One region of the Dactylosporangium sp. NPDC049525 genome, then DNA from elsewhere that is predicted to be linked to it. Evidence: riboswitches for the same ligand, from Rfam matches in the RefSeq annotation. Region 1 holds a riboswitch; the other holds the start of a gene.
The links. Region 1 has a riboswitch for thiamine pyrophosphate ahead of thiS (sulfur carrier protein ThiS). Riboswitches for the same ligand answer to the same signal wherever they lie in the genome.
Positions count from the first base shown of each region.

Region 2: it holds a riboswitch for thiamine pyrophosphate, as region 1 does, so the genes downstream of both, AB0K00_RS29175 (ECF transporter S component) here and thiS (sulfur carrier protein ThiS) in region 1, are expected to answer to the same signal.

Region 1 covers NZ_JBFAPO010000003.1:459,089-469,567, forward strand. The annotation lists gene thiC (phosphomethylpyrimidine synthase ThiC) at 1-800, opposite strand, end outside; gene thiD (bifunctional hydroxymethylpyrimidine kinase/phosphomethylpyrimidine kinase) at 888-1,706, opposite strand; gene AB0K00_RS08845 (thiamine phosphate synthase) at 1,703-2,215, opposite strand; gene AB0K00_RS08850 (thiazole synthase) at 2,212-2,976, opposite strand; gene thiS (sulfur carrier protein ThiS) at 2,969-3,175, opposite strand; TPP riboswitch at 3,174-3,284, opposite strand; gene thiO (glycine oxidase ThiO) at 3,310-4,344, opposite strand; gene thiE (thiamine phosphate synthase) at 4,492-5,118, opposite strand; gene AB0K00_RS08870 (aldo/keto reductase) at 5,137-6,111, shown strand; gene AB0K00_RS08875 (hypothetical protein) at 6,160-6,582, opposite strand; gene AB0K00_RS08880 (hypothetical protein) at 6,873-7,238, shown strand; gene AB0K00_RS08885 (hypothetical protein) at 7,231-7,668, shown strand; gene AB0K00_RS08890 (error-prone DNA polymerase) at 7,645-10,479, opposite strand, start outside.
Region 2 covers NZ_JBFAPO010000023.1:21,885-32,363, reverse strand. The annotation lists gene AB0K00_RS29195 (metal ABC transporter permease) at 1-398, shown strand, start outside; gene AB0K00_RS29190 (metalloregulator ArsR/SmtB family transcription factor) at 419-715, shown strand; gene AB0K00_RS29185 (hypothetical protein) at 818-1,414, shown strand; gene AB0K00_RS29180 (acyl-CoA dehydrogenase family protein) at 1,626-3,548, opposite strand; TPP riboswitch at 3,709-3,827, shown strand; gene AB0K00_RS29175 (ECF transporter S component) at 3,905-4,471, shown strand; gene AB0K00_RS29170 (ABC transporter ATP-binding protein) at 4,500-5,801, shown strand; gene AB0K00_RS29165 (energy-coupling factor transporter transmembrane component T) at 5,840-6,601, shown strand; gene AB0K00_RS29160 (PHP domain-containing protein) at 6,679-8,403, shown strand; gene AB0K00_RS29155 (hypothetical protein) at 8,403-8,783, shown strand; gene AB0K00_RS29150 (isoprenyl transferase) at 8,892-9,695, opposite strand; gene recO (DNA repair protein RecO) at 9,692-10,474, opposite strand.

The DNA.
Region 1 (10,479 bases):
GTATACAGGAAGTTCTCCTCGTGGCGGGCCAGGCACCATGCGGCCATGATCGAACCGCCGCGGGACACGATGCCGGTGACCCGGCCGACGGTCATCGGCACGTACCGCAGCAGCACCCCGGCGTGCACGGTCATGTAGTCGACGCCCTGTTCCGCCTGCTCGACGATGGTGTCGCGGTACGCCTCCCAGGTGAGCTTCAGCGGGTCACCGCCGACCTTCTCCAGGGCCTGGTAGATCGGCACGGTCCCGATCGGCACCGGCGAGTTGCGCACGATCGCCTCGCGGGTCGCGTGGATGTGCTTGCCGGTCGACAGGTCCATGACCGTGTCGGCGCCCCACTTCGTCGCCCAGGTGAGCTTCCCGACCTCCTCCTCGACGCCGGAGGAGACCGCGGACGTGCCGATGTTGGCGTTGACCTTCACCAGGAAGCGGCTGCCGATGACCATCGGCTCGCTCTCCGGGTGGTTGACGTTGTTGGGCAGGATGGCCCGCCCGGCGGCGATCTCCTCCAGAACCACGGACGCCTCGACACCCTCCCGGATCGCGGCGAACTCCATCTCCGGCGTGACGATCCCCTGCCGCGCGTAGTACAGCTGCGTCCGCTCTGCCCCGTGGAGAATGCCCCGCTCCGCGATCCAAGGCGCGCGCAACGGCGGCAGGCCGACCGGCGGGTCGTTGAGCGGACCGGAGGTGTCGTAGAGGCGGACCGGTGGGTTGCCGCCGCTGAGTTCGACCTCCGCGAACGGCACCCGGACGTCGTCGCGGGACCCCTGGACGTGGACCTTGCGCTTCATGCGGATCCTCTCTTGGGCACGGCGAAACGGGCACGCCGGAGGCGCACCTGTTCGCGTTTCGGCAGGTGTACTGGGTGAGCTTCGGCCTGGGAGCTAGGTGAGCGGGCGCTCGAACGGTCCCCAGGCGAGCGGGCCGTGGCCGGTGCCGAGCCGCCAGCCGGACGATGCGACCAGGGCCGCGTGCACGTACTCCTTCGCCCCTGCGAGGGCCTCGGCGACGGGCTGCCCGAGCGCGAGCCGGGCCGCGGTCGCCGCCGCCAGGGTGCAGCCGGTCCCGTGGTTGTTGGCCGTGTCGACCCACGGCGCGCTGAGCAGCTCGACGGTGCCGCCGGCGCAGACGACGTCGACGGCGTCGCGGCTGCCGCGCAGGTGGCCGCCCTTGACCACGACGCACCGGGCGCCGGTCGCGGCGAGGTCCTCGGCCGCCTTGATCGCGTCGTCGACGTCGAGGACGTCCCGGCCGAGCAGCACCGACGCCTCCCGTAGGTTGGGCGTGACCACCGCGGCGTGCGGGAACAGCAGGTCCAGGTACGCCCGCTCGGCGTCGCGGGTGAACAGCCGGTCGCCGGAGGAGGCGACGAGGACCGGGTCGACGACCAGCCCCGGCAGCCGCGGCGCGTACCCGGCGACGAGCGCGACGGTCTCCGGCGTGGCGAGCATGCCGGTCTTGACCGCGGCGACGGGCAGGTCGGCGAGGACCGCGTCGAGCTGCGCGCCGACGAACCCGGGGTCGACCACGGAGATCCCCTTGACGCCGGTGGTGTTCTGCGCGGTCAGCGCCGTGATCACGCTGGTGCCGAAGACCCGGTGCGCGGCGAACGTCTTCAGGTCCGCCTGGATGCCCGCGCCCCCACCGGAGTCCGACCCGGCAATGGTCAGCGCAACGACCGGGTTCGTAACGACCGGGTTCATATGGTCAACAGCTCCTTGACGAACCGGGCGGGGTCCTCCGCGCGCATGACCGCGCCCATGACGGCCACCCCGGTGGCGCCCTCGTCGAGGCAGTCCCGGACCCGCTGCGGCGAGTCGACGCCGCCCAGGGCGTACACCGGCAGCCGGACGACCTGCGCCATCCGGGCCAGGGCGGCCAGCCCGAGCGGGGGTCCGTAGCCCGGTTTGGAGCGGGTCGGGTAGATCGGGGACAGGGTCGCGAAGTCCACCTCCGCCTCGGCGGCGGCGACCAGGTCGTCGAGGTTGTGGCACTTGCGGAACGCGGTCGTGTCCTCGGCGAGGACCAGGCGGCCCTTGACGCCGTCGAGCATGACCCGCAGCCGGTCGGCGAGGTCCTGGCGTTCCCCGTCGGGGAGGTCCTGCTCGCCGAGGACGACCAGCCGCGCGCCCCCGTCGACCGCCCGGTTGACCACCTCGTCGAGTGGCCGGTGCGCCTGTAGCCGATCGGTGAACAGGATCAATCGGGTCACCACGGCAACCCTCCCGTCGGGCTCGAGGCGGTCGCGTACAGGCGGCGCGGGATCCTCCCGGCGGCGTGGGCGAGGCGGCCGGCCTCGACCGCGAGCCGCATCGCCGCCGCCATCCGCGCGGGGTGCTCGGCGCGGGTGACGGCGGACGCGAGCAGGACCCCGTCGCAGCCGAGCTCCATGGCGAGCGCGGCGTCGGAGGCGGTGCCGATCCCGGCGTCGAGGATGACCGGCACGGTCACCTTCTGCCGGATCAGCGCGATGTTGTGCGGGTTGCGGATGCCCAGCCCGGAGCCGATCGGGGCACCGAGCGGCATGACCGCGGCGCAGCCCGCGTCGGCGAGGCGCTGGGCGAGGACCGGGTCGTCGGTGGTGTACGGCAGCACCGTGAAGCCGTCCTCGACGAGCCGCTCCGCGGCGGTGACCAGCTCGACCGCGTCGGGCAGGAGGGTCTCCTCGTCGCCGATGACCTCCAGCTTCACCCACGCCGTGTCGAACGCCTCGCGGGCGAGGTGGGCGAGTTTCACCGCCTCGGTCGCGGTGTAGCAGCCGGCGGTGTTGGGCAGGACCCGCACCCCGCACCGTTCGACCACGTCGAGCAGCGACGGCGCGGCCGGGTCGAGCCGCCGCAGCGCGACGGTGACGAGCCCGGTGCCGCTGGCCCGGATCGCGGCCTCCAGGGCGGCGTGGCTGGTCGCCCCGCCGGTGCCGAGGATGAGCCGCGACGGCAGCTCCTCGCCCGCGATGCTGAGATGGTCAGCCACCTTGGACCGCCGTGAGGACGTCGACGGTGTCGCCGGCAACCGGCCTGGTCACGGCCCAGGTGTCGCGGGGCACGACGGTCCCGTTGAGCGCCACGGCGATCCCGCGCGGGCCGGCGGCCCCGACGAGACCCTGGACGACGTCGGCGATGGTGGCGGTGTCGTCCACATCGGCGGTGACGGCGTTGACCACGAGCTGCATGCGGCTCACTCCTGACTCCCTGCGCCGGCATGATCCGGATCAGGTTCGACGGTCGGGGGCTGACAGCCCCCCTCTCAGCCCGGTCACACCGGACTCCCGTGGGGTACGAGCTGACCATAACCCCGCCGCGGTCCTCAGGTAAAGCGACCCGCCCGGTACGCGCTGACGTTCACGTCCGTCGATCCTTTGGTGACGAGGTCGGCGATGACGTGCGCGGTGACCGGCGCGAGGAGCACCCCGTGCCGGTAGTGCCCGCCCGCCACGTACACGTTTCCGTGCAGGTGCCCGAGGATCGGGGCGTTGTCGGGGGTGCCGGGCCGCAGCCCCGCGAGGGTCTCGGCGAGGGCCAGCTCGGCGACGCCCGGCAGCAGGTCCGCGGCCGGTCGCAGCAGGTCGAGCACCCCGCCGGCGGTCACCGTCGTGTCGGCGCCGCGCTCCTCCTCGCTCGCCCCGACGACCAGTTCCCCGTCGGCGCGCGGCACCAGGTACACGTGCCGGCCCAGCGCCACACCCCGCACCACGTGCGTGAGCAGCGGCTCCGGCCCCCGCAGCCGCAGCAGCTGGCCCTTCACGGGCCGCACCGGCAGGCCGGTCGACGCGGCGAGGCCGCACCCGTTCGCGACGATGATCACATCGTCCCGCAGGCTGGACGGGTCGGTGACGTCCCGCCGCTCGTGCCGGACCGGCAGGCTCCGCAGCGCGGCGAGCAGCAGCCGCGGGTCGACCTGATGGTCCCCGCCGGCCCTGGCCCCGCCGCGGACCCGCGGGCTGAGCAGCGGCTCGAGCTCACGCAGCTGCCGCCCCCCGAGCGGCTCGATCGGCGTCCCGGCCCGCCGGTAGTAGTCGACAAGCCGCCGCACCTCGGTGAGATCATCCTCGGTGAGCGCAACCAGCAGCGTGCCGTCGGTCCGGTACCCGAGCGGCATCCCGGTCGCGGCGCCAACCTCGGCAGCGAACCCGGGCCACCGCCGCATCGACTCAAGCATCAACTCCTGCAGCGCCTCCTCACCAAACGCGGCCTCGCCGGTCGGCGCCAACATCCCGGCCGCAACCCGGCCCGCGCCGCGGCCGGGATCGGCGTCGTAGACGGTGACCCGCTCCCCGCGCCGCGTCAGCTCCCACGCGATGCAGAGCCCGATCACCCCGCCCCCGACGACCCCGACCTTCACGCCAGCCCCCTTCCCGAAACCATGACCGCGTCCTCCCCGGATAAATCCAGGCGCGAGCGCCCGAATTTATCCGACATTTCGTGTATGTCAGTGTCGAAGTTGACCTTGGAGACTTTGGCTCGCTATGGGCAGTCAAAGTCTCCAAGGTCAACTGGTCGCGGCGAGGACCGCGGCGAACCGGGCCGCCGTCGCCGCCGGGTCAGGGGCGCCGCTCATCGCGCCGACCACCGCGACCGCGTGCGCGCCGACCGCGAACAGCTCCGCCGCCCGCTCCGGGGTGACACCCCCGATCGCGATCACCGGCACGTCGACGGCCTCGACGACGGCGCGCACCCCCGCCGGGCCGATCGCGTCGGGCAGCCCGGTCTTCGTCGTCGTCGCGTACGCCGGACCCACCCCCAGATACGTGGCGCCGTCCGCGACCGCTTGACGCGCCGACACCGGGTTGCGGGCGGTCGCGCCGAGGATCGCGCGCGGTCCCAGGACGCGCCGGGCCGCGGCCACGGGCAGGTCGTCGGCGCCGACGTGCCCGCCGTCCGCGCCGGCGGCGAGCGCGATGTGCAGCCGGTCGTTGACGAGGCAGGTCGCCCCGGCGGCCCGGCACAGGGCGACGACCCGGACGGTCAGGTCGTACGCCTCGCGGTCGGTGACGGCGTCCTCCGGCCGCACCTGCACGACCCCGAACCCGGCGGCGAGGGCGTGCCCGACCACGCCGAGCACGTCTCGCCCGGGGCGGGTGTCAGTGATGAGATGGAGTCGTCCGAGCGTCTGCACCGCGATAGCTTTTCAGACATGAAGCAGGTGCGACTTGGCCGGACCGGGTTGAAGGTCTCCGAGATCTGTCTCGGCATGATGAGCTACGGCGATCCCGCGTGGCGTGACTGGGTGCTCGACGAGGAGGCCGCGGACCCGTTCGTGCGGCGCGCCGTCGAGGCCGGGATCACGTTCTTCGACACCGCCGACGTCTACTCCCTCGGTGCCAGCGAGACCGTCACGGGGCGGCTCCTGGCGAAGTACTTCACCCGCCGCGACGACTACGTCCTCGCCACCAAGGTGTTCAGCGTCATGAGCGACCGCCCCAACGACTCGGGGCTGTCCCGCAAGCACGTCCTGGCCGGCATCGACGGCTCGCTGCGGCGGCTCGGCGTCGACCACGTGGACCTGTACCAGATCCACCGTTTCGACCCGGACACCCCGGTCGAGGAGACGATGGAGGCGCTGCACGACGTGGTGCGCGCCGGCAAGGCCCGCTACATCGGCGCGTCCAGCATGTACGCGTGGCAGTTCGCGAAGATGCAGCACACGGCCCGCGAGCGCGGCTGGACCGAGTTCGTGTCGATGCAGAACCACTACAACCTGGTGTACCGCGAGGAGGAGCGGGAGATGCTGCCGCTCTGCGCCGACCAGGGCGTCGGCGTCATCCCGTGGAGCCCCCTCGCCCGGGGCCTCCTGGCCGGCAACCGGGGCCGCGGCGACGAGCGGCGCACCACCCGCTCCGCCAGCGACGTGTTCAACTCCATGTACACCGACGACGACTTCGCCGTGGTCGACGTCAATGCCGAGGTCGCCGGTGAGCGGGGCGTCCCCTCGGCGCAGGTGGCGCTCGCCTGGCTGCTGTCCCGCCCGGTGGTCACCGCCCCGATCGTCGGCGCGACGAAGCTGTCGCACCTGGACGACGCGATCGCCGCGACCGAGCTGACCCTGGACGAGAAGGAGATCGAGCGCCTCGAGGCGCCGTACGTGCCGCACCGGGTCCTGGGTCACTGACGCACGGAGGCCGGCCCCGGGAAGGGGCCGGCCTTCGGACGTGCAAGCTCAGTTGGAGGCCACGCCGAGGGCGGCGCTGCCGCCGTCGGTGTGCAGCTCGGTGCCCGAGGCGAACGCGCTGTCGAAGCGGGCCTGCAGGGCGTCGAGCTGGTCGTACTCCGACGCGTGCGACGACTCGGAACCCTCGGCGGCGAACACGTGGTCGGCCTCGGCCTCGTTGTGGTCGTAGGAGGTGAAGTCCGACTCCTCGTAGTGCTCACCCGACGGGTTCGAGTACTCCACGTGGTGACCCTGGTCGAAGCTGGTCGACTCCGCCGACGCGTGGTCCTGCTCGTACACGCCGAAGTTCGAGTCGTAGTCGTTCTCCGCCGCGTGCACCTGGTGCAGCTGGTCCAGCGACTCGTGATCCTGACCGGCCTCAACGTGGCCGTAGTCAACGCCGCCGTTGTCGCCGCTGTCCCACTCGCTCATTCCATCCCCCAGCTCATCTGTGATCGCGTTGCTCTGTTGCCATGAACGTTAGGCAATCCTGGACTGCATTGAATCCCCGAAACGTGCCACCGCCCAGCGCTGTGCCAGGTAGGCGACAGTCCCGAACCGCACCGGCGCCGGCGGCCGTGTCACCGGGCAGCTGGGGACACCGTTCAAACCCGATGTCCCCGGTGTCATCAACCCCTCACGAGGCCGGTATTCAGCCCGGAACATAGAGCATGACGGGCCCGGAGCAGGTGCTCCGGGCCCGCCGCATTACGCTGTCGGCCGTGATCGGGCCCTTGGCTGTCGCCATCCACGTGCTGTCGCTCGCCCTCGCGGCGTGGGCGTTCGTGGAGTTCTTCCGGCACCGCGAGCCGACCCGCCCGCTCTTCGCCGGGCTCGGCGTCGTCGGGGTGCTCGTCCTGGTGCAGGTCGTCGCGCTCACCGTCGGTCTCGCCGGCGGCCGCGGGCCCGACGACGGCGGCCAGGTCGTCACCCTCGTCGGGTACATGCTGACGGCGCTGCTGCTGCCGCCGGCCGGTGCCGTCCTTGCCCGGATGGAACCGACCCGCTGGGGTTCCCTGCTGATCGGCAGCGCCGCCGTCATCGTGCCGGTGCTCATCCTGCGACTGGGACAGATCTGGAATGGCTGAACGTCGGCTCAACAAAGGACCGGGCCGGGTCCTGGTCGCGATCTACGGGGTGTTCGCGCTCTCCGCAACCGCCCGCGCCGGCGTGCAGATCGCCACGAGCTTCGGTGACGCGCCCCTGGCGTACGCGCTGTCGGCGCTCGCCGGCGTCGTCTACATCGTCGCGACCGTCGCCCTGGCCCGCAACGCCCGCCGGGTCGCGCTCGCCGCCTGCGGGTTCGAGCTGCTCGGCGTGCTCACCGTCGGCACCCTCAGCATCCTGGACGCCAAGGCGTTCCCGGACGCCACGGTCTGGTCCGACTACGGGCAGGGGTACGGCTACGTCCCGCTGGTCCTGCCTGTCGTCGGCCTGTGGTGGCTGCTGCGCGGGCGCCGCGACCCGGTGAACGCCCCGGACGACAAGGACGGGTCAGCGGAAGTCGCGGGACGCTGAGCGGATCGGCAGGCTCAGCACCGCGAGGTGGTCGGCGCGCAGGTTGAGCACGCCCTCGACCTTCTCCAGGATCCCGCGGACGAGCATCGCGCTCGCGGTCCGCGCGACCCGGCGGTGCCGCTGCCACAGCCCGGGCGTGCAGGTGACGTTGAGCATCCCGGTCTCGTCCTCCAGGTTGATGAACGTGACCCCACCGGCGGTCGCCGGGCGTTGCCGGTGCGTGACGATCCCGCCGACGGAGACCCGGCGGCCGTGGTCGACGGTGTGCAGCCGCTCCACGGACACCGCGCCGATCCGGTCGAGGTACTCGCGGGCGAACTGCGCCGGGTGCGCGTCCGGGGCCAGGCCGGTCGCCCACACGTCGGCGACCATGCGCTCCACGGCGTCCATCCCGGGCAGCATCGGCGCCTCCAGGCCGCCGGTCGTGCCGGGCAGCCGGCCCGCCGTCTCCCGGGACGCCGCGCCCGCCGCCCACAGCGCCTCCCGCCGGCTGAGCCCGAGCCCCGCGAAGGCGTCCGCGGTCGCGAGGGCCTCCAGGTGGGCCGTGGTGAGCCCGGCCCTTCTGGCGAGGTCGCTCATCGAGGTGTACGGGCCGTGCTCCGCCCGTTCGTCGGCGACCCGCTCGGCGACGGCGGTGCCGAGGGACCGGACCGCGGACAGCCCGAGCCGCACGACCGGCCCGCCCCGCCCCCACCCGCTGGGCCCGGTGCCCGGCATCTCGTCAGGAAGCGCGTCCTCCAGGGTCGCCGCGGCGGCGCTCAGGTTGACGTCGGGGCGGCGGACGGTGACACCGTGCCGGCGGGCGTCGTCGACGAGCGACTGCGGCGAGTAGAACCCCATCGGCTGCGCGTTGAGCAGCGCCGCGCAGAACGCCGCCGGGTGGTACCGCTTCAGCCACGCGCTCGCGTACACCAGGTACGCGAAGCTCATCGCGTGGCTCTCCGGGAACCCGTAGTTGGCGAACGCGGCAAGCTTGTCGAACAAGTCGTCGGCCAGTGCGCCCGTGATGCCGTTGGCCGCCATCCCCTCGTACAGCCGCCGCCGGATGCGACCCATGCGCTCCATCGACCGCTTCGAGCCCATGGCGCGCCGCAGCTCGTCGGACTCGGCGGGGCTGAACCCGGCGACGTCGATCGCCATCTGCATCAGCTGCTCCTGGAACAGCGGCACCCCCTTCGTCTTCTCCAGGGACTTCTCCAGCAGCGGATGTGGATACGTGACCGGCTCGAGGTTGTTCTTGCGGCGGATGTACGGGTGCACCGAACCGCCCTGGATCGGCCCCGGGCGGATCAGCGCCACCTCCACGACCAGGTCGTAGAACTCGCGGGGCTTCAACCGGGGCAGCGTCGCCATCTGGGCGCGGCTCTCCACCTGGAACACCCCGACGGAGTCGGCGCGGCACAGCATGTCGTAGACCTCGGGGTCGTCGAGGGGCATCGTGGAGATGTCGAGCTCGCCGCCGATCATCTCGAACGCGTACCGCAGCGCCGACAGCATCCCGAGGCCGAGCAGGTCGAACTTGACCAGGCCGACGGACGCGCAGTCGTCCTTGTCCCACTGCAGGACGGTGCGGTCGGCCATCCTCGCGTGCTCCACGGGGCAGACCTCGATCACCGGCCGGTCGCAGATGACCATGCCGCCGGAGTGGATGCCGAGATGCCGGGGGAACGTCAGCAGCGCGTTCGCGTGCTCGACGACCTGCCGGGGAATGTCGTCGTGGTCGTCGTCGCTCAACGCCGCGTACCGCTCGACCTGTTTGCTCCACGCGTCCTGCTGCCCCGGCGAGTGCCCGAACGCCTTCGCCATGTCCCGGACCGCGGACTTCGGCCGGTACGAGATGACGTTGGCGACCTGCGCGGTGTAGCGCCGGCCGTACTTGGCGTAGACGTGCTGGATGACCTTCTCCCGCTGGTCGGACTCGATGTCGATGTCGATGTCCGGTGGCCCGTCGCGCTCCGGGGACAGGAACCGCTCGAACAGCAGCCCCCATTTGACGGCGTCGACGTTGGTGATGCCGAGCGCGAAGCAGACCGCGGAGTTCGCCGCGGAGCCCCGCCCCTGGCAGTAGATGTTGTTCTCCTTGCAGAACGTGACGATGTCGTAGACGACGAGGAAGTACCCGGGGAAGTTGAGCTCCTCGATCAGCGCCAGCTCGTGCTCCAGCTGCGCGTATGCCTTCGCGTTGCCGCGGTACCGGTCGGCGGCCTTCGTCATCGTCAGGTGCCGCAGCCAGTCCATCTCCGACATGCCGGGCTCCGGCACCGCGTAGTCCGGCAGCCTGGGCGCGACGAGCTGCAGGTCGAACGCGAGTTCCTCGCCGAACCGCGCGGCCCTGGCTACGGCGCCGGGCCAGGCCGCGAACCGGGCCGCCATCTCCGCGCCGGAGCGCAGGTGGGCGGTGCCGGCCGCGGGCAGCCAGCCGTCGATGTCGTCGAGGCTGCGGCGGGCCCGGACGGCGGCGAGCGCGGTCGCCAGTCTCCTGCGGCTGGGGGTCGCGTAGTGCACGTTGTTCGCCGCGACCGTGCTGAGATGCCTGGCCGCCGCCAGTTCGGCGAGGGCGTCGTTGCGTTCGTCGTCGTACGGGCCGCCGTGCGAGGTCAGCTCCACCGCCACGGACTCCCGGCCGAACAGCGCGATCAGCCGGTCCAGCTCCTGTGCCGCCTTTTCCGGGCCGTGCTCCAGCAGCGCCGCGGGGACGTGACCCTTGCGGCAGCCGGTGAGGACCAGCGCGTGGTCCTTCAGCGTGTCCGCGGTCTCCTCCAGGTCGTAGACCGGCCGGCCCTTCTCCCCGCCGCGGAAGTTGGCGTCGCT
Region 2 (10,479 bases), on a different contig from region 1:
TCTCCGGCCTGCCGGTCCGCGCCCTCAACCTCGTCCTCGCCGTGACGACCGCCGTCACCGTCACCGTCGCCATGCGGGCCGTCGGCCTGCTGCTGGTCAGCGCCCTCATGGTGGTGCCGGTCGCGACGGCGCAGCAGATCACCCGCGGCTTCAAGATGACGATGCTCGTCGCGGTATTGCTCGGCCTCACCGTCTCCGGCGGCGGCATCTGGATCTCCACCGTCGCCGACACCGGCCCCGGCGCGACCGTGGTCCTCCTCGCGATCGCCGGCTTCTTCACCGTCACCGTCGGCCTTTCCACGTGGCGCGCGATCCGCCGCCGGGCCCGCCCTCAGCCACCGGCGCCGGACCGCACCAAACCCGAGGTGGTGCTTGACCGTGTGGACCATGGTTACTGACAACGGTTACCGTTGCGCATATGTCGAGCATTGAGGGTTACGAAGCGGCCGGCGAGCTGTTGCGTGCCCTCGCCGCCCCGCTGCGCATTCGCATCGTGACCGAACTCGCCGACGGCCCCCGCTGCGTCCACGAGCTCGTCGACACCCTCGGCGCCCCGCAGCCGCTCGTCTCCCAGCACCTGCGGGTCCTGCGCGGCGCGGGCGTCGTGCGGGGCTCCCGCCGTGGTCGGGAGATCGCGTACGCGCTGACCGACGACCACATCGCCCACATCGTCGCCGACGCCGTCTCCCACGCCCGCGAGTCACCGTCCAGTTGACCTTGGAGACTTTGACTCGTTCTGGCGCGTCAAAGTCTCCAAGGTCAACCCGGCGCACTGTCACACAGTGCGGGCACAGGTTGGGTACGTCAGGCTTGAGCGGTGAAGCTCTATGCCGACCGTGCCCCCACCGCCCTGCGGCAGTTCCTCACCGACGTGTTCGTGGTCGTGTGGGTCTATGTCTGGGTCAGGCTGGGAATGACGCTGTTCGACCTCATCCAGAAGTTGGCGGTGCCCGGGCAGAAGCTCGAGGGCGCCGGGAACGGGCTCGCCGACAACCTCAAGGGGGCCGGCGACAAGATCAATGGCGTGCCGGGCGTGCCTGACTCGGTCGCCGCCCCGTTCAACAGCGCGGCGGACGCGGCGAGGTCGCTCGCCGACGCGGGCCGCCAGCAGCAGGAGATCGTCAACGACCTGGCCTGGGTACTGTCGGTGATGCTGGTCGGGATCACGGTCGCCATGGTCGTGCTCGTGTGGCTGCCGTTGCGGATCCGGTGGATGCGGCGGGCCGGCTCGGCGACGAAGCTGCGCAACGCGACCGCGGGCCGGGACCTGCTGGCGCTGCGGGCGCTGGCAACGCAGCCGCTGGGCAAGCTGGTGAAGATCGACCCGGAGATCGCGGCACTGTGGCGCAAGGGCGACAAGCAGGCGGTCGAGGCACTCGCCAGCCTGGAACTCCGCAGCCTCGGCCTGCGGTAGCGAAGCAGCCGCGGCGTGCGGCAGCGAAGCAGCCGCAGTCGGCGGCAGCGAGGCAGCCGCGGCCTGTGGTAGCGAGCGGTGGCCCCACCGGAACCCGGCGGGGCCACCCATGTTCAGCTGGGTAAACTACGGTTGGTAGTGGTGTCGGAGATCAATTAGATCCGGTCGGGTAGTGTCAGAAGCAGCCCGCGACACGCACACCACAACGACCTCAGAAGCGGCGGCGGACGTCCTCGGCGGCCGACTCGCCAGGTTCCCAGGAGGCCAGCCAGGGCCCCGCGGGCGCGGGCGGGATGATGCCCTCCTCCAGGGACAGGTAGCGCCCGGCGATGACCCGCTTCGCGGCCGCGGTCTCGATCGCGTCGACGTTGTCCCACAGGTCGCGGAACAGCGCCTCGGCGCGCAGGGTCGCCTGCCGGCAGAACAGGTCGGCGAGCTCGATCCCCTCGGGCCGGCCGTCCTGCTCGCTGCGGGCCTTGACGCAGGCCGCGGACATCGCGAAGAGCTCCGCGCCGATGTCGACGATCCGGCCGAGGAAGCCCTGCTTGTGTTCGAGCTTGCCCTGCCAGCGGGCCATGCCGTAGAAGGTTTCGCGGGCCAGGCGGCGCGAGGATCGTTCGACGTAGCGCAGGTGCTGAGCCAGAGAGCCGAAGGCGCTGAAGCCGGACGGCAGCTGGCCCTTGCCGGTGACCAGGGTCGGCAGCCACTTGGCGTAGAAGCCGCCGGCCTTGCCCGCCGCCTTGGCCTTCGCGCCGAGGCGGGCGTCGGGGTCGATGATGTCGCCGGCGACCGAGAGGTGGGCGTCGACGGCCTCGCGGGCGATGGCGAGGTGCATGATCTCGGTCGAGCCCTCGAAGATGCGGTTGATCCGCAGGTCGCGGAGGATCTGCTCGGCGGGGATCGGGCGTTCGCCGCGGGCGGCGAGGGACTCGGCGGTCTCGTAGCCGCGGCCGCCGCGGATCTGGACGAGTTCGTCGGCGACCTTCCAGGCCAGCTCGCTCGCGTAGAGCTTCACGAGCGCCGCCTCGATGCGGATGTCGTTGCGGTCGTCGTCGGCGAGGCGGCAGGAGATCTCCAGCATCGCCTCCATGCCGTACGTGGAGCCGGCGATGAACGCGATCTTCTTCGCGATGGCCTCGTAGGTGCCGATCGGGCGGCCCATCTGGACGCGTTCGGCGGCCCATTCGCGGGCGACGTTGAGGCACCACTTGCCGGCGCCGACGCACATCGCCGGCAGCGACAGCCGGCCGGTGTTCAGGGTGCTGAGCGCGATCCGCAGGCCCTGGCCCTCGCCGCCGATGACGTTGGCGGCGGGCACCCGTACGTCGTGGAAGCGGGTCACGCTGTTCTCCAGGCCGCGCAGGCCCATGAACGTGTTGCGCCGCTCGATCGTCACTCCCGGGGCGTCGCCCTCGACCACGAACGCCGTGATGCCCCCACGGTGGCCGTCGCTGCGCGGTACCAGCGCCATCACGACGAACAGGGTGGCCAGGGTCCCGTTGGTGGCCCACAGCTTGACCCCGTTGAGCAGGTAGTCGCCGTCCTCGGTGGGGACGGCCGAGGTGCGCAGATTCGCCGGGTAGGAGCCGACCTCGGGCTCGGTCAGCAGGAACGCCGACACCTCGCCGCCGGCGAGCCTGGGCAGGAACTTCTCCTTCTGCTCGTCGGTGCCGACGAGCTTCAGCGGCTGCGGCACCCCGATCGACTGGTGCGCCGACAGCAGCGCGCCGATCGACGGGTTGACGGAGCCGACGAGGGCCAGGGCCCGGCAGTAGTCGAGGTTCGACAGGCCGAGGCCGCCGTACTTCGGGTCGATCTTCATGCCGAAGGCGCCGATCGAGCCCAGCGACCGGAGCACCTCGTCGGGAATGTGCGCGTCGCGTTCGATCTGCTGGCCGTCGACCCCGGCGAGATACCCGCGCAGCTTCTCGCGGAACTCCTGCCCTTCCGAGGCACGCGTGTCGGCGGGCGGTGGGTCGATCAGGTCGAGGCGGAAGCGGCCGAGGAACAGCTCCTTGCCGAAGCTCGGCTTGCGCCATTCCGTCTCGCGGTTGGCTTCGATGACTTTCCGGGCCTGTCGTTCCGTGTGAACCGAAGCGTCAGCGTGCGACGAAGCGTCGGCAACCTGCGTCATGCGGCACCCCCAGGTGTCAGTCCTGTCACACCAGGTTATTACCCGCGGGTAGCGCAGGCTATGCCCGGAACAAGACGATCACCGGCCGTGGTCGGCCGTGATTTTGACGACCAGACACTCCAAGTCAACATCCTTCACTGTTACCGTCGGGAAACAACTGCACATCCGACAGGGGAGCGCACAGCGCTGAGAGTGCGGCGGCCGACAGAGGACGGCCGACGCAGACCCTCGAACCTGATCTGGGTAATGCCAGCGCAGGGAGCTCGGTCACCTCACGCAAGACGCCACGTCCAGGTAACCCGGGGCGTGGCGTCGCGTCTCCTTCTGGCTCACCCCCGAACCAGGAGGCACTTGCAATGGAAACCCGCTGGCGGACCGTCGACATCATCGTCGCTTCGGTCATCGCGGTGGCGTTCGCCGCCGTGTTCTACGCGTGGAACAACCTGTGGAACGCGATGGACAGCGTCGCGCTGCCGTGGCGTGCCTTCATCTACGGTGTGTGGCTGATCCCGGGCGTGCTCGGCCCGCTGGTCATCCGCAAGCCCGGCGCCGGGCTCTACACCGAGTTCGTCGCGGCGCTGGTCTCGGCCCTGTTCGGCTCGACCTGGGGTCTCGGCGTGCTGCTGTCCGGTCTGGTACAGGGTGTCGGCGGCGAGTTCGGCTTCGCCTTCACGGGGTACCGCAGCTTCAAGCTCGGCAACGCCCTCGTCGCGGGTGCCCTCGCCGGCGGCGGCGCGGCGCTGCTGGACCTCAACGTGTACTACGGCGCGTTCAGCAACACCGACAAGGCCCTGTACGCGGCGATCGTCATGGCCAGCGGCGCGGTCGTCGCCGGTGCCGGCTCGTGGGCGCTGCAGCGGTCCCTGGCCACGACCGGTGTGCTGGACCGGTTCCCGTCGGGCCGCGAACGGGCAACTGTCTGAGACGCGGACCGGCAACTGTCGAAGCGCCGTGAGCACGGTCGAGTTCAAGGGTTTCGGGTGGCGGCACGCCGGGCGTAAGGCCTGGGCGGTCCGCCACTTCGACCTGCGGATCGAGCACGGTGAGCGGGTGCTGCTCGCGGGTGCCTCCGGCGCCGGCAAGAGCACCCTGCTCGCCGCCCTCGCCGGCCTGCTCGCCGAGGACTCCGGCGAGCAGGAGGGTGCGGTCCTCGTCGACGGCATGCCGGCCCGGCAGGCGAGGGCAGGCACGGGGATCGTGTTCCAGGATCCCCAGACGCAGCTGGTCATGAGCCGCTGCGGCGACGACGTCGCGTTCGGCCTGGAGAACCGGGGCGTGCCGCGGGCCGAGATCTGGCCGCGGGTCGACGCCGCGCTTGCCGCCGTCGGGTTCCCGTACGGCCGGGACCGCGACACGGCGGCGCTGTCCGGTGGTGAGCAGCAGCGGCTCGCCATCGCCGGGGTGCTCGTGTCGCAGCCGAAGCTGCTCCTGCTGGACGAGCCGACCGCGAATCTCGATCCCGACGGTGCGCAGCTGGTACGGGCGGCGCTCGGCAAGGCCCTGCACGACGTCGACGCCACGATGATCCTGGTCGAGCACCGGCTCGAGGAGGCGTTGACGCTGGTCGACCGGGTGGTGACCCTCGGCGCGGAGCAGCCGCCGCTGGTCGTGCCGGACCGCAGGGCCCGCACGGGCCCCGGCGACGTGCTGCTGACCACCGAGCGGCTGGCGTTGCGGCACACGGGCAACGTGGTCGACGAGGTGGTGCGCGCCGGCGAGGCGCTCGTCGTCGAAGGCCCCAACGGGGCGGGCAAGTCGACCCTGGCGCTGCTGCTCGGCGGCCTGACGAAACCGGCGAAGCCGGGAAGGGTGATCGCGAGCGGCGAGCGGCGCCCGCCGCACCGCTGGCGGGCCGCGAAGCTCGCCGCGAAGATCGGCTCGGTGTTCCAGAACCCGGAGCACCAGTTCGTCACCGCGACCGTCCGCGGTGAGCTGCTGCTCGGCGGCGGCAGCGCCAAGGTCGTCGACGAGCTGCTGAGCCGGCTGCGCCTCGACCGGCTGGCGCTGGCGAACCCGTACACCTTGAGCGGCGGCGAACAACGCCGGCTCAGCGTCGCGACGGCCCTGGCCGCGGCGCCGGAGCTGCTGGTCCTCGACGAGCCCACGTTCGGGCAGGACCCGCTGACGTGGCGGGAGCTCGTCGACCTCCTGGCAGACCTGCGCGACGAGGGACGCGGCCTGGTCATCGTCACCCACGACCGGCAGCTCACCGAGGCGCTCGGCGACCGGCGGCTCAGGCTGGAGCGCCAGTGAAGGCGAAGGCGCCGGTGAAGGCGGCGACGACGGTCACGGTGAAGGCGAAGGCAAAGGCGCCGGTGACCGGCTGGATCCGGGACCGGGACGCGACCGCGAAGCTGCTCGCGGCGGCGCTGCTCACCGCCGCCGTGCTCAGCACCGTCGACCCGTTCGTCACCGCTGTCGCCATCGGCGTCGAGCTGGCGCTGCTGCCGCTGACCGGGCTGACGCCGCGCGAGCTCTGGCGGCGCGGCTGGCCGCTGCTGCTGTCCGCGACCGTCGTGCTGGTCTTCACGGTGCTGCTCGGCGCGAAGGAGGGGCCGGTCGTCGGCACCGTCGCCGGGTTCGAGGTGCACGGGCCGGCACTCGGGTACGCGCTGCGGCTGATCGCGATCGGGCTGCCCGGGTTCGTGGTGTTCGCGACCATCGACCCGACGGACCTCGCCGACTCCCTGATCGCGCACCTGAAGGTCCCGCCGCGGTTCGCGATCGGTGCCCTGGCCGCGTTCCGGCTGGTGCCGCTGCTCGCCGAGGAGTACCGGCTGATCCTGCTCGCCCGCCGGGCCCGTGGCATCGACGGCGGCTGGAACCCCGTCGCGCACCTGCGGCTGTTCGCATCGGCGACGTTCGGGTTGCTGGTCGGCGCGATCCGGCGCGGGATCCGGCTGGCGACCGCGATGGAGGCCCGGGGCTTCGACCGCGGGCTGCCGCGCAGCAGTGCCCGGGAAGCCCGTTTTGGCTGGTCCGACGGATCGGTGGTGCTCGTTGGAGCGACCCTCGCGGCAGCATTGATCTTGCTGAAGTTCGTGCATACATAGCCACGTCGCTACCTGATGTTCGTTCAGGCGGTCGAGATTCCGGGGTGAGGACCATCGACCTGAACGGAGCCCCACACATGGGCCACGGCCACCATCACCACCACGAGGACATGCCGCTCGGCGGCGGCGACGTCCCCGCGGTGTTCGACGCCTCGATCCCCGACAGCGAGCTCTCCCCCGGCGACGTCTCCCGCCGAGGCTTCCTCCGCCGCGCCGGCCTGCTCGGTGCCGCGGCGGCGGCCGGTGGCGCGCTCGCCAACGCCGGTGTCGCGCACGCGCACGGCGACGACGACGACCACGCCGGCTTCGACGGCTACGACCGGCACGGTCACGGCCGCCCGCTCGGCAACGGCTACAAGTGGCTCGCCGGCGACCACCACATCCACACCCAGTTCTCCAGCGACGGCATGTACCGGGTCGGCGACCACGTGAAGCACGCCTCCGCGTACGGCCTGGACTGGATGGTCATCACCGACCACGGCAGCGTCCAGCACGCCAAGATCGGCGTCGAGAAGGTCAACCCGGGCATCCGCGACGCCCGCGACGACTACAAGGACATGCTGGTCTTCCAGGGCCTGGAGTGGAACATCCCGGCCGCCGAGCACGGCACCGTCTTCGTGCACCCCGGTGCCAACGAGGTCGCGGTGCTGAAGGAGTTCGAGAACACCTTCGACGGCTCGGCCGTCGGCGCGGTCGACCCGTCCCTGGTCACCGAGGCGCTCGCCATCGCCGGCATCAAGTTCCTCGGCGACCAGGTCACGAAGCGCCGGGTCCAGGACGCGTTGTTCCTGGCCAACCACCCGGCCCGCAACGGCATCGACTCGCCGCACGAGATCCGCGGCTGGCGTGACGCCAACCCGCGCATCGCGATCGGCTTCGAGGGCGCCCCCGGCCACCAGGCCGCCGGCATCGCGAAGCCCAACGGCGGCGGCTCGGCCCGCGGCTTCTACGGCAACGCGCCCGGCGCCGCGTCGTTCCCCGGCTACCCGCTGGAGAGCTACCGCACCTGGGGCGGCTTCGACTGGATGACCTCCACCGTCGGCGGCCTGTGGGACAGCCTCCTCGCCGAGGGCAAGGCGTGGTGGATCAGCGCGAACTCGGACTCCCACGTCGTCTACGAGGAGACCGCGAAGCGCCCCGACAACTCCGACTTCAACACCAACGGGTTCCACTCGGACCCGGTGTACGGGCAGCCGACCAGCCTCACCCCCGGCGACTTCTGGCCCGGCTACTACAGCCGCACCCACGTCGGCTCGCGCAGCTTCAGCTACGCGTCCGTCATGGACGGCCTGCGTGCCGGCCGGGTCTGGGTCGACCACGGCGGCCTGATCAGCGGCCTGGACGTGCAGGTCCGCGCCAAGGGCAACGGCGGCGGTGTCACCCTCGGTGACTCGCTCGTGGTCCGTCGCGGTCAGCGCGCCGAGCTCGTCATCAAGATCAACCTGGCGAACACGCCGAACTGGGCGAACTTCGTGCCGACCCTTGCCCGGGTCGACGTGATCAAGGGTGCCGTGACCGGCGTCGTGGCCGACAAGGACACGCTGCAGGCCCCGAACACCAAGGTCGTCAAGTCGTTCGAGGTCAACAAGTCGACGGGCACCGTGTCGTTCACCTACGACCTCGGCCCGGTCGACCAGCCGTTCTACGTCCGCCTGCGCGGCACCGACGGCAACCGCTCCGCCCCCGGCTACCTCGGCGCGGCGATCGACCCGGTGGGCCCGGCGATCGACGTCGTCGGCGACGCCGACCCGTGGAAGGACCTCTGGTTCTACGCGAACCCGATCTGGGTCCTGCCCCGGTAATGGGATTTCCCGACGTCAAGGCGGCCGACCACCACATCCTGGTGGGCGGCCGCCCCGCGTTCACGTACTTCGAGGCCGGTCAGGTCTCGGTCGGCTATGACGGCACCCCGCCCGAGGGCGCCCGCGCCGTGCTCTTCGCCGGCTGGGAGAAGCTCACCGGCGTGGTGGCGGTGTCAGCGGTCCTGGCCGATTCCGCGATCGAGAAGGTCGTCATCCTCGGCGGGCTGACCGCGGTGCCGGAGATGCTGATCGACACGGGCGACTTCGTGCGGCCGATCTGGCGCGGCGGCGTGTTGACGCTGGTCACCCAGTTCGGCCGGGGAGGCGTCCTGACCCCGTTCGAGGCCCAGTCGCAGATCCCCTGCTGCCACGACCATTGAAACGCTGCCACGACCACGGACACGGCTCCCCGGTGCCGGTCGGGCTGCCTCATCCACACCGTACCCCAGACCTGCAAATTGATCTTCGGGCTCGTCACCCAACGTGATTCAGCTGGTCAGGGTCGGCACCACCGGGTTGGGGATGGCACCACCGAATCGCCGGTCGCGCTTAGCGTAAACCTCGCACGCGTACCACAGGTGCCGGCGGTCGAAGTCGGGCCACAGCGTGTCCACGGACACGAACTCCGCGTACGCGGCCTGCCAGATCATGAAGTTGCTGGTGCGCATCTCACCGGAGCTGCGCACCAGCAGGTCGACGTCCGGCAGGTCCGGCTCATCCAGGTACCGGGCGAACGTCTTCTCCGTGATCCGGTCGGGTTTGATCCGGCCGGCCTGCACGTCGGCGGCGATGCGGGCGGCGGCGTCGGCGACCTCGGCCCGGCCGCCGTAGTTGACGCACATGGTGAACGTGAGCAGGTCGTTGCGTTTGGTGAGCTCCTCGGCGTACTCGAGCTCGTTGATGACGCTGCGCCACAGCTTCGGCCGGCGTCCGGCCCAGCGCACCCGGATGCCCATCTCGTGGAACTCGTCGCGGCGGCGGTGGATCGTGTCGCGGTTGAAGTTCATCAGGAAGCGGACCTCGTCCGGTGAACGCTTCCAGTTCTCGGTGGAGAACGCGTAGGCGCTCACGTACTTGACGCCGAGCTCGAGCGCGCCCTCGATCACGTCGAAGAGGGCGGCCTCGCCTGCGGTGTGCCCGGCGGTGCGGGGCAGGCCACGCTGCTTGGCCCAGCGCCCGTTGCCGTCCATGATGATCGCCACGTGCTGCGGCACGGTCTCTTTCGGCAGCGCCGGCGGGCGGGCCCCGGTCGGGTGCTGCGACGGCGGACGGAAGTCCCTGCCTTTGCTCACGAGCTGTCCTTTCGGCCCCGGGCGGTGTCGTCCCGGTCTACGAGCGGGAGTGAGCGTAACGCCCGCTCCAGGTGCCACTGCAGATGCGCTGCGACCAGCCCGCTGGCCTCGCGCCGATGGTTGGGCTCGCTGGCGTCGGCGAGCACCCAGTCCGATTCCGAGAGCGCCGCCATGAGCTCGATCGTCGCAGGCGCCGGGTGCGACGCGCCGGGCGGGCGGCAGTCCGGGCACACCACGCCGCCGGCCGCCAGGGAGAACCCGCGGTGCGGTCCGGCGGTGCCGCACACCGCGCACTCCCGCAGCGCCAGGGCCAGGCCGGAGGCGTTCATCGCCCGCAGCAGATACGCGTCCAGGATCAGGCTGCTGCCGTGCTCGCCGAGGGCCAGGGCGCGCATCGCGCCGAGGGTCAGGTGGAACAGCCGCAGCGACGGCTCCTCCTCGACCGGCGTCAGCCGGATCGCGGTCTCCGCGATCGCGGACGCGACCGTGTAGCGCGGGTAGTCGTCGAGGAACCGCCGGCCGTACAGCTCGATGCCTTCGACCTGGCTGACCACGTCGAGGCTGCGCCCTTCGAGCAGCTGCACGTCGATGTGGCCGAACGGTTCGAGCCGGGCGCCGAACTTCGACATCGTGCGCCGGACGCCCTTCGCCACCGCGCGGACCCGGCCGTGCCGGCGGGTGAACAGGGTGATGATCCGGTCGGACTCGCCCAGTTTCTGCACCTGCAGCACGACCGCGTCGTCGCGGTACAGCTTGCCCTTGAACCCGACGCCGGACATGTCAG